One region of the Burkholderia anthinoferrum genome, then DNA from elsewhere that is predicted to be linked to it. Evidence: riboswitches for the same ligand, from Rfam matches in the RefSeq annotation. Region 1 holds a riboswitch; the other holds the start of a gene.

Region 1 (5,381 bases):
CAGGCCGATCGTCGTCGCGCTCGCGCCAAGGCCCGCCATCAGGAACATCGGCAACAGGCTGTGGATGATTTCGGACGACACGTCCATCAGCAGGCTGACACAGCCGAGCACCCACACGCTGCGGGGAATCTGCCGAAGAATGCCGGTCGATGAGTCGGTCTGCATGGGTCGCTCCCCGGTTCAGGAATCCTGAAGCTGAATGCCCGTGATGCTACCGCACGCCCGCGATGCCGAGCCGGGGAACGCGTGCCCTTGCTATTCCGCCGTATCGCGCTGGAGCTTCGCCTGCCGGCGCTTACGATCGTTCAGTATCTGATGCCGGCGATGATCGGTCAGCTTCTTCCAGTCGCGCGCCTCGTCGCGCGTGCGCAGGCAGCCGACACAAAAACCCGTGCGGCCGTCGAACGCGCACAGGTCGATACACGGCGATTTCACGGCCACGATCAGGCCGCCTTCGCAGGTGTCATCACTTCGACCGTCACGTGCGACATGCCGTCGAAGCCCGCGAGCAGCGCATGGTAGAAACGCGCATCGCGCGCGGCGTCGCCCGATTCGACCGACACGATCGCACTCATGTGCCCGGGGCCCACGCGCCACACATGGAGATCGTTGACCGTGTCGCCGAGCGCCTCGATCGCGCGACGCACGTTGTCCGTCAGCGGGCGATCGACGTTGACGTCGAGCAGGATCTCGCCCGTATCGCGCATCAGCCCGTACGACCAGTTGGCGATCACCAGCGCGCCGACGATGCCCGCGAGCGGGTCCATCCAGCCCCATCCGAACGCACGCGCGAGCAGCAGGCCGACGATCGCCAGCACCGACACGGCCGCGTCGGCGATCACGTGAACGTAGGCCGACCGGATGTTGTGGTCGCGATGCGCGGCCGAGTGCGAACCGCGATCATGGTGCGCGTGGTCGTCGTGGTCATGGTCATCGTGGTGGTCATGCGCGTGCGCGTGGTGATGGCCGTGACCATGCCCGTGATGGTGGTCGCCGCTCAGCAGCCACACGCTGGCGAGGTTCACGGCGAGCCCCAGCACGGCGATCGGAATCGCTTCGTCGAAATGGATCGGCACCGGCGCCAGCAGGCGCGCGATCGCCTCGTAGCCGATCAGCAACGCAATCATCGCCAGCACGATCGCGCTCGTGAAGCCGGCCAGGTCGCCGAGCTTGCCGGTGCCGAACACGAAGCGCGGATCGTCGGCGTACCGGCGCGCATAGGTGTAGGCCAGCGCGGCGATCAGCATCGCGCCCGCGTGCGTCGACATGTGCAGCCCGTCGGCGACCAGCGCGAGCGAGCCGAACAACGTGCCGCCGACGATCTCGGCGATCATCATCGCCGTGCACAGGCCGATGACCATCCACGTCTTTCGCTCATTGCGCGTGTGCGCGGCGCCCAGAAACGCGTGGCTGTGCGCACCGCCGGCCGGCGAGCCATTGAATTCGTTCATGTTCCGGCCCGGTTACTTGAAATAGCTGTGCACGACGTCGATCAGTTGCTCGGTCGCGCTGCCCTCGTGCGCGTCGGCCGTGTCCGCATCGACGAGATGCGACCGGATGTGGTCTTCCAGCACGACGGCCAGCAAGCCGTTCATCGCGCCGCGGCAACTCGTGATCAATTGCAGCACGTCGTTGCAGCCGCGCTCTTCTTCCAGCGCCCGCTCGATCGCCTCGACCTGCCCCTTGATACGGCGCACGCGGTTCAGCAGCTTCTGTTTTTCGCGAACGGTATGACTCATCGGCGGCTCCGGTATAGGGTAGGGGAGTATATATCCGGAAGGCTGACCCTATAGGGTGGAGGGGTATATTTTTCGAGACGAAGGCTTGTCGAAGGAAAACCGCTCGGCTAGACTGATTTCCGTCTTTGGGGAGTAGCCTGCTTTCCGTCCGCCGGAAAGCGAACGCGTCAACACACTCGGCCTGCGGCCGTGGCGCGTTCAGCCTGATCGGCCTGGCGAGACCATCGGCACGTCGCGTCGTTCCTGGTCGGACGGCGGCGGATGTGTCATGGTTCGTCAGCGTCCGACCACGGAGTCCCCATGTCCCTCCCTGCTCACCTCCCCCACGCCACCGCTGCCTGCGGAGGTGCCGCATGACGTTCATGTTCGTCGAACTGGCGTTCATGCTGATCGTCATCCTCGTCGCGGCCGAACTCTTCACCAATGCGCTCGAACATCTCGGCGAACGCCTGAAGATTTCCGAAGGCGTGACCGGCTCGCTGTTCGCGGCCGTCGGCACCGCGCTGCCCGAAACGATGGTGCCGCTGCTCGCGCTGGCCGGCGGCACATCGAACCAGGCCGTGAACGAGGAGATCGGCGTCGGCGCGATCCTGGGCGCGCCGCTGATGCTCGCGACGCTCACCACGTTCCTGATGACGCTCGCCGTGATCCGCTCGCGCGGGCTGCGCGGCACGCTCGCGCCCGAACGCACGGGCTTCGCGCGCGACATGAACACCTTCCTCGCCGCGTTCTCGCTGGCGGCCGCCGCGATGTTCGTCCCGCATCACAACTGGGCCGTGCGCGCGCTGCTCGCCGCGATGCTGGTCGGCCTCTACGTGATGTACGTCGTGCTGACGTTGCGCGCGTCGACCGGGCTCGTCGATGCCGGGCATGGCACCGAGGCGCCGCACGCGATGTTCCTGTCGCGCGTCGGTCTGCCGGCCAACCTGGCGACGATCGTGCTGCAACTGCTGATCGGCGTCGCGCTGCTGGTCGGCGGCGCGAAGGGCTTCATCCACGGCGTGGAAGGCGTGTCGCATGCGCTCGGCATCTCGGCGCTGCTGCTGTCGCTGATCATCGTGCCGATCGCGACGGAACTGCCGGAGAAAGTCAACAGCGTGCTGTGGATCCGCCGCGGGAAGGACACGCTCGCGTTCGGCAACATCACCGGCGCGATGGTGTTCCAGGGCACGCTGCTGCCCGCGATCGGCATCATGCTGACGCCGTGGGAGCCGCGCCCCGAAGTGCTGACCGGCGTGATCATCACGCTCGCCGCGGCCGCGTGGCTGCGCATCAACGCGCGCACGCGCGGGCTTGCGATCTGGGCGCTGCTGGCGAACGGTGCCGGTTATGCGGGATATCTGGTGCTGACGCTCACGCGCTGAATGCGCCGGGCGGGCGCGCCGGCCGACGGACACGTCGGCGCGGCGCGTTTCATGGCGCCGGTCGCGGGCGGCGGCGCCATCCGCATCCGGACGCTCAGGAAGCCTTGACGAGCTTGACGATCGTCAACGTGCCGTCGACCTTCTCGATCCGCACCTTGACCTTGTCGCCCGCACGCGCGTGCGCGAGCATCGCCGCATCCTTAGCCTTGAACGCCATCGTCATCGGCGGCATCCCGACATTCTCCAGCGCGCCGTGCTTCAGCGTGATCTTGCCGCTCGCGGCATCGACCTTCTTCACTTCGGCGTCGGTCAGCGCGGCGTTCGAATCCGTCGCGCCGCCCGACGACATCTTCATGCCGGGCATGTCCATGCCCGACATGTCGCCGGCGGCGGACGCCGGTACCGCGAAAGCGGTCAGCGCGACGACAGCGGTTGCAGTGGCGATCAGTTGATTCATCTTCATCGTGATTCTCCGGTGGGAAGGGATGGCACGTTCGTGCCGGAAGGAACTGCATCGGAATGCCGCGCGCGGCCCGCGCTTCGCGCACGACGGCGCTGAAGCAGAAGCCACGCGGCGGGAATGACGAACATCGACAGCAGCGGCGCCGTGACCATGCCGCCGACCATCGGCGCGGCGATCCGCTGCATGACTTCGGAACCGGCGCCGTGGCCGATCATGATCGGCACGAGCCCGGCGAGCACGACGGCGACCGTCATCGCCTTCGGCCGCACGCGCAGCACCGCGCCTTCGCGGATCGCATCGAGCAGCAACGCATCGGTCGGCGGTTCGCCTGCGTCGAGCCGGCGCTGCAGCGCACCCTTCAGGTACAGCAGCATCACGACGCCGAATTCCGCGGCCACGCCCGCCAGCGCGATGAAACCCACCGACGTCGCGACGGACACCGCATGGCCGAGCGCCCACACGAGCCAGAACCCGCCGACCAGCGCGAACGGCACCGTCGACATCAGCAGCAGCGCGTCGGCCGCCGACTCGAACGTGACGAACAGCAGCACGAAGATCACGACGAGCGTGACGGGCACGACGGTGCGCAGCGTCGCCGCCGCGCGTTCGAGATACTCGAACTGCCCCGACCATGCGATCGAATAGCCGGGCGGCAACGCAACCTGCCGCGCGACGGTCTGCTGCATCGCGCGCACGGCCGTGCTGAGGTCGGTACCGCGGAGATCGACGTACACGTAGCCGGACAGCCGCGCGTTCTCGCTGCGGATCATCGGCGGCCCGTCGGCGATCGCGATACGCGCGACGTCGCCGAGGCGGATCTGCGCGCCGCGCGCGGTGACGATCGGCAACTGCCGCAGGTTCTCGAGCGAATCGCGGATCTCGCGCGGATAGCGGATGTTGATCGGGAAGCGCTCGCGTCCCGCGATCACTTCGCCGACGTCCTCGCCGCCGATCGCCGACGACACGACCGACTGGATATCGGCCACCGACAGCCCGTAACGCGCGGCGGCGAGCCGGTCGATGTCGACGTCGATGTAGCGGCCGCCGTTCAGCCGCTCCGCGAGCGCGGACGTCACGCCCGGCACGCGCTTCACGGCGGCCTCGACCTGCGTCGCGATCGCGTCGATCCCCGCGAGGTCCGGCCCGGAAATCTTCACGCCGACCGGCGTCTTGATCCCGGTGGACAGCATGTCGAGCCGGTTGCGGATCGGCGGCACCCACACGTTCGACAGGCCCGGCACCTTCACCGTCCGGTCGAGTTCGTCGATCAGCTTCTCCGGCGTCATGCCCGGCCGCCACGCGCTGCGCGGCTTGAAGCGGATCGTCGTCTCGAACATCTCGAGCGGCGCCGGGTCGGTCGCCGTATCGGCGCGGCCCGACTTGCCGAACACCGTGTCGACCTCGGGCACGGTCTTGATCAGCCGGTCGGTCTGCTGCAGCAGCTCGCTCGCCTTGTCGGCCGAGATGCCCGGCAGCGCGGTCGGCATGTACAGCAGATCGCCTTCGTCGAGCGGCGGCATGAATTCGCCGCCGAGGCGCGACAACGGCACGGCCGTCACCACGAGCGCGACGACCGCGACGCCGATCGCGGCCCACGGGCGCCGCAGCGTCGCGTCGAGCAGCGGCCGGTACAGGCGGATCAGCACGCGGTTGATCGGGTTCGCGTGCTCGGGCGGAATGCGGCCGCGCACCAGATAGCCCATCAGCACCGGCACCAGCGTCACCGACAGCCCCGCGGCGGCCGCGATCGTATAGGTCTTCGTGAACGCCAGCGGCGCGAACAGTTTGCCCTCCTGCCCTTCCAGCGAAAACACT
Region 2 (5,381 bases), on a different contig from region 1:
CGTCGGCCATCGCGTGGCGGAAGTCGTCGCAGGTCACCGCGTGGCCGTCGTGGCGCTTGAAGTAGAGATCCATCCCCTTGCGGAAGCCGTCGCGGCCGAACAGCGTCTGGTACATCCGCACGACTTCCGAGCCCTTCTCGTAGACGGTCATCGTGTAGAAGTTGTTGATCTCGACGTAGCTCTCCGGGCGCACCGGGTGCGCCATCGGGCCCGCGTCCTCGGCGAACTGCAACTGGCGCAGCACGCGCACGTCCTCGATGCGCTTGACCGCGCGAGCCGCCGATTCGACGTCGTCGCCGGCCGCCATGTCGGCCGAGAATTCCTGGTCGCGGAACACCGTCAGCCCTTCCTTCAGGCTCAACTGGAACCAGTCGCGGCAGGTCACGCGGTTGCCGGTCCAGTTGTGGAAGTACTCGTGGCCGACCACCGACTCGATGTTCGCGAAATCGGTGTCGGTGGCGGTCTCGGGGTTCGCGAGCACGTACTTCGTGTTGAAGATGTTGAGCCCCTTGTTCTCCATCGCGCCCATGTTGAAGTCGCCGACCGCGACGATCATGAAGCGGTCGAGATCGAGCTCGAGGCCGAAGCGCTTCTCGTCCCAGCGGATCGAGTGGATCAGCGAATCCATCGCGTGACGCGTCTTGTCGAGGTCGGCCGGCTCGACCCACACCTGCAGCAGCTTGTCCTTGCCGGAGCCGGTCGTGATCTTCTCCTCGATCGCGACGAGCTTGCCGGCGACGAGCGCGAACAGGTAGCTCGGCTTGCGGAACGGGTCTTCCCACTTCGCGAAGTGGCGGCCGTCGGGCAGGTCGCCCGAATCGACGAGGTTGCCGTTCGACAGCAGCACCGGGTATGCGGCCTTGTCGGCGCGCAGCGTGACGGTGTACGACGCCATCACGTCGGGGCGGTCGAGGAAGTAGGTGATGCGGCGAAAGCCCTCGGCTTCGCACTGCGTGAAGAAGTTGCCGCTCGACACGTAGAGGCCGGACAGCGTCGTATTCTGGTCGGGCGCGCACGCGCTTTCGAGCGTCAGCTCGAAGGCGTCGGGCACGTTCTCGACCGTCAGCCCGTGTTCGTGCGCGCGCACCGCGCCGTGCGGCGCGCCATCCAGCCGCGCGCCGAGGAATTCGAGCGCCTCGCCCATCAGCTCCAGGTGCGGCGCGGGCGCGGCGTCCGGATTGCGGCGCACGCGCATCGTATTCCTGACGATCGTGCGGGCCGGGGCGAGATCGAATTCGAGTGCGACGGAATCGATGAGGAAGGCCGGCGGCGTGTAGTCGGCGCGGCGGATCACGGTGGAGGAGGCGTTGTCGGACATGGTCGTCGAGATCGGTGGAGTGGGGGACGGGCCCGTCGCGCGGGCCAGGCGAACCGGGTCATTGTACAAAGGCTTGCGGCGGCGTGTCGGGCGAACTTTTTACCGCTTCCGGCAGTCCGCGTATTATCGACATCCCGTTGTCGTTCGCGCGGTGCGACGAACGGGTGACGGATCGACGAGGATCAACATGAAACGCGAATGGATTTTTCGCGGTGCGGGCTGGGCGGCGGTGCTGTGCGTCGCGCTGCTGACCGGCTGCACCAGCTACGTGACCACCCGGGTCACGGCCTTCTCCGACTGGAGCGGCAGCGACGCGACCCGCACCTATGCGTTCACGCGCACGGACGCGCAGAAGAACAGCATCGAGCAGTCGACCTACGAGCCGATCGTCGCGAACGAATTGTCCGCGTATGCGTTCCGGCAGGTCCCGCAGTCGCAGGCACGCTATCTCGTCGGGCTGACCTATTCGGTCGGCAGCGATCTCGTGACGGTGCCGCAGCCGGTCTACTATGACCCGTGGTTCATGGGGCCGGGGCCGTACTGGCGAGGCGGTCCGTGGAGCCCCTGGGGCCCGTGGGGGCCCTGGGGGCCGATGCCGGCCGGCTACGTCGCGCAAACGTACCAGGTCTTCGACTACGTGCTCGGCATCCGTATCACCGAGCGCGCGACGGGCAAGGAGGTCTACAACGTGACCGCGCGCACGACCGGCGACAACGGCACGCTGCTGTACGCGATGCCGTTCCTCGCGCGCAGCGCGCTCGCCGATTTCCCGTTGTCGAACGGTGCGGTCCGTACGGTCCGGCTGCCGGTCGACAAGCGTGGCGGGCCGGCGGCGCCGGCCGCCAACGAGCGCGCGGTGCCGGCGGCGCCGGCCTCGGGCGCGGCCGTCGCAAAGTAGCGCGGCATCCGCGTCGGCGCGGCTGCCCGGCCGCGCCGGCCCGATTCCTTTCAGATTCCGATGCCGAACAGCGCCAGCGCGCCGAGCACGACGAACAGCACGGCCGCGATCCCGTGCACGAGCTTCGTCGGCAGGCTGTGCGCGAAGCGGTCGCCGAGCAGGATCGCCGGCACATTGGCGAGCATCATCCCGAACGTCGTGCCGGCCACGACGCCGATGTAATCCTGGAAGCGCGCGGCCAGCGCGACGGTCGCGATCTGCGTCTTGTCGCCCATTTCCGCGAGAAAGAACGCCACCAGCGTCGCGCCGAACACGCCGAGCCGCGAGCGGGTCGCATGGGCTTCGTCCTCGTCGAGCTTGTCCGGCACCAGGATCCACAAGCCCATCGCGATGAACGAGAACGCGAGCGCCCAGCGCATGATCGACGGCGTGACGAGCACGCCCAGCCATTCGCCGAACGCACCGGCGAAACCGTGGTTGACGAGCGTCGCGACGAGTACGCCGAGAATGATCGGCACCGGCTTGCGATAGCGCGCGGCCAGAACGAGGGAAAGCAGTTGGGTCTTGTCGCCGATTTCAGCGAGGGCGACGGCGCCGGTGGAGATCAGGAAGGCTTGAGACACGTATGGGGTTCCACGGGCCGATGTTGTGCAAGCGAGCGACGATCCACCGCGCGCCGGGCCCTGATGCGGCGCGCAGTGAACCATCGGTCTCGCCAGGCCAACGTGGCTGCGCCCGCCATGGCCGAACGGCCAAGTCTGTTGACGGACGCCTCCGTCACGATGCGCGCCGGGGGCGCGGGACATCGAGCGGAGCGGCTACTCCCCAATGAGCGGCGAATTCTAGCACGGCGCATCGCGCGTCGGAAAGCGGCCGGGCCGCGGTGCGCCGCGCCGCACCGCATTCGACTGCCGGCATGACGACACGGCGAAGCGGCGAAGCGGCCGTGCCTGCCGGAGCGCGGCGCGGGTCGCTACGCGGCGGCCGGGCCGCGCGCGGCGCCGCGCTCGTGCACGAGTTTGCCGGCCGCATAGGTACGGTACACCGCGCGGTCGTCGCCGAGCAGCGCGAACGCGAACAGCAGTTCCTCGAGCGAATCCGCGCGCTTCGTGCGGCGCGCGAGCAGCGGCGTCGCCTGCGGATCGAGCACGACGAAGTCGGCCTCGGTGCGCGGCGCGAGCGTGCCGACCGTGTCGGCGAGGTCGAGCGCCTGCGCGGCGCCGGCCGTCGCGAGCCAGAACATCCGCGTGGCGCTCAGGTGGTGGCCCGACAGCCGCGCGACCTTGTGCGCCTCGTTCATCGTCTGCAGCATCGAGAACGACGTACCGCCGCCGACGTCAGTCGCGAGCGTGACGGGCACGTCGTATTCGCCGGCCTTGTCGAAATCGAACAGGCCGCTGCCGAGGAAGAAGTTCGACGTCGGGCAGTGCGCGACGACGGTGCGCGTCTCGGCCATCCGGCGGCGATCCTCGTCGTCGAGGTGGATGCAATGGCCGTACACCGCGCGCGGACGCAGCAGCCCGTAGCGGTCGTAGATGTCGAGATAGCTGCGGTGGCCGGGGAACAGCTCGGCCGCCCATTTCACCTCGTCGACGTTTTCCGCGACGTGGCTTTGCACGAACACGTCCGGATGGCGGCGCGCGAGTTCGCCGCACGCCTCGAGCTGCGCCTCGGTCGACGTCGGCGCGAAGCGCGGCGTGAGCGCGTACATCTGGCGGCCCTTGCCGTGCCAGCGGCCGATCAGCTCGGCGCTGTCGTCGTAGCCCGACTGCGCGGTGTCGCGCAGGAATTCGGGGCAGTTGCGATCCATCAGCACCTTCCCCGCGATCATCCGCAGGTCGCGCGCGTCGCTCGCCGCGAACAGTGCATCGGCCGACTGCTTGTGCACCGTGCAGTAGACGAGCGCGCTCGTGGTGCCGCACGCGAGCAGTTCGTCGACGAAGAAGTCGGCGACTTCGCGCGCATGCTCGGGGTCGCCGAACCGGCGCTCGGTCGGAAACGTGTACTTGTCGAGCCACGGCAACAGGCCCGGCGCCGGCGACGCGATCATGTCCGTCTGCGGATAGTGGATGTGCGTGTCGATGAAGCCGGGCACGATCAGCTTGTCGCGCAGGTCGTGGACCGCCGCATCGCGCGCGAGCGTCGCCGCGAGCGGCGCATACGGGCCGGCCGCGACGACCTTGCCGTCGTCGACGATCAGGAGCCCGTCGGTCTCGTAGTTCGCGGCCTGGCTCGATTGCGCCGGGTCGCCGTTGAAGGTCAGCAGTTGGGAACGGAAAGCGGTTTGCGTCATGACGAAGGGTCCTGCATCAAGGTAAGGCGAACAGAAGAAAACGGTCGACACCGCACGGGGGCGGCGCGGTGCTGCGCGAGCGGCAGCATGCTGCGTGCGCCACGACCGGCGGCGATGGCGCGGGCGAACGTGGCGGCCGAAGCCGCCAGCGCGTGGTTGCCCGCGCACCTCGCGGCCGTTGCGCGCGCAACCGGTGCGGCGGCGAACGGTACGGCAAGCCACGACGGAGCGCGCATGCGGGCGACGACGCGCCGCGCCGTCGCTTCGCGAGCACGCAGGCGGCCGGCCCGGCGCGAGGCCGAACGGGGAAACGCGAAGCGGATGCCGTTGCCGTGTTTCATCTGTCTAGCGGGCCTCGATGCGGGCCGTCACGCGGCCTGCCAGTACGCGTCGAGGCGCGCGTACAGTGCGTCGCGCTGCGCCGGTTCGATGAACGACGCCTCGAAGCCGTTGCGGATCACCGCATGGACTTCGGCATCCGTCAGTTGCAGCCCTTCGGCCGTCGCGAAGTAGTTTTCGTTGACGTAGCCGCCGAAATAGGCCGGATCGTCGGAGTTGATCGTCACCGCCACGCCGCGGTCGAGCAGTGCCTTCAGCGTGTGCTTCGTCATGTCGTCGAACACGCACAGCTTCAGGTTCGACAGCGGGCAGACGGTGAGTGCCGTGCGCGTTTTCGCGAGGCGCTCGACGAGTGCTGCGTCCTCGATGCTGCGCACGCCGTGGTCGATCCGGTCGACCTTCAGCACGTCGAGCGCTTCGTAGATGTACGCGGGCGGACCTTCCTCGCCCGCATGCGCGACGAGCTTCAGCCCGAGCGCGCGCGCCTTGTCGAACACGCGAGCGAACTTCGCCGGCGGATGGCCGAGCTCGGA

Evidence for each region. Region 1 has a riboswitch for manganese ahead of C5F75_RS29215 (sodium:calcium antiporter). Riboswitches for the same ligand answer to the same signal wherever they lie in the genome.
Region 2: another riboswitch for manganese. It lies ahead of C5F75_RS14080 (TMEM165/GDT1 family protein); the one in region 1 lies ahead of C5F75_RS29215 (sodium:calcium antiporter).

The regions. Positions count from the first base shown of each region.
Region 1 covers NZ_LFZP01000060.1:58,772-64,152, forward strand. The annotation lists gene C5F75_RS29195 (MFS transporter) at 1-165, opposite strand, end outside; gene C5F75_RS29200 (DUF1289 domain-containing protein) at 256-441, opposite strand; gene dmeF (CDF family Co(II)/Ni(II) efflux transporter DmeF) at 444-1,451, opposite strand; gene C5F75_RS29210 (metal/formaldehyde-sensitive transcriptional repressor) at 1,464-1,739, opposite strand; yybP-ykoY riboswitch at 1,855-2,028, shown strand; gene C5F75_RS29215 (sodium:calcium antiporter) at 2,093-3,103, shown strand; gene C5F75_RS29220 (copper-binding protein) at 3,198-3,566, opposite strand; gene C5F75_RS29225 (efflux RND transporter permease subunit) at 3,563-5,381, opposite strand, start outside.
Region 2 covers NZ_LFZP01000041.1:172,029-177,409, reverse strand. The annotation lists gene pepN (aminopeptidase N) at 1-1,318, opposite strand, end outside; gene C5F75_RS14085 (DUF4136 domain-containing protein) at 1,506-2,216, shown strand; gene C5F75_RS14080 (TMEM165/GDT1 family protein) at 2,267-2,839, opposite strand; yybP-ykoY riboswitch at 2,934-3,055, opposite strand; gene guaD (guanine deaminase) at 3,190-4,509, opposite strand; gene C5F75_RS14065 (hypothetical protein) at 4,506-4,850, opposite strand; gene C5F75_RS14060 (adenosine deaminase) at 4,878-5,381, opposite strand, start outside.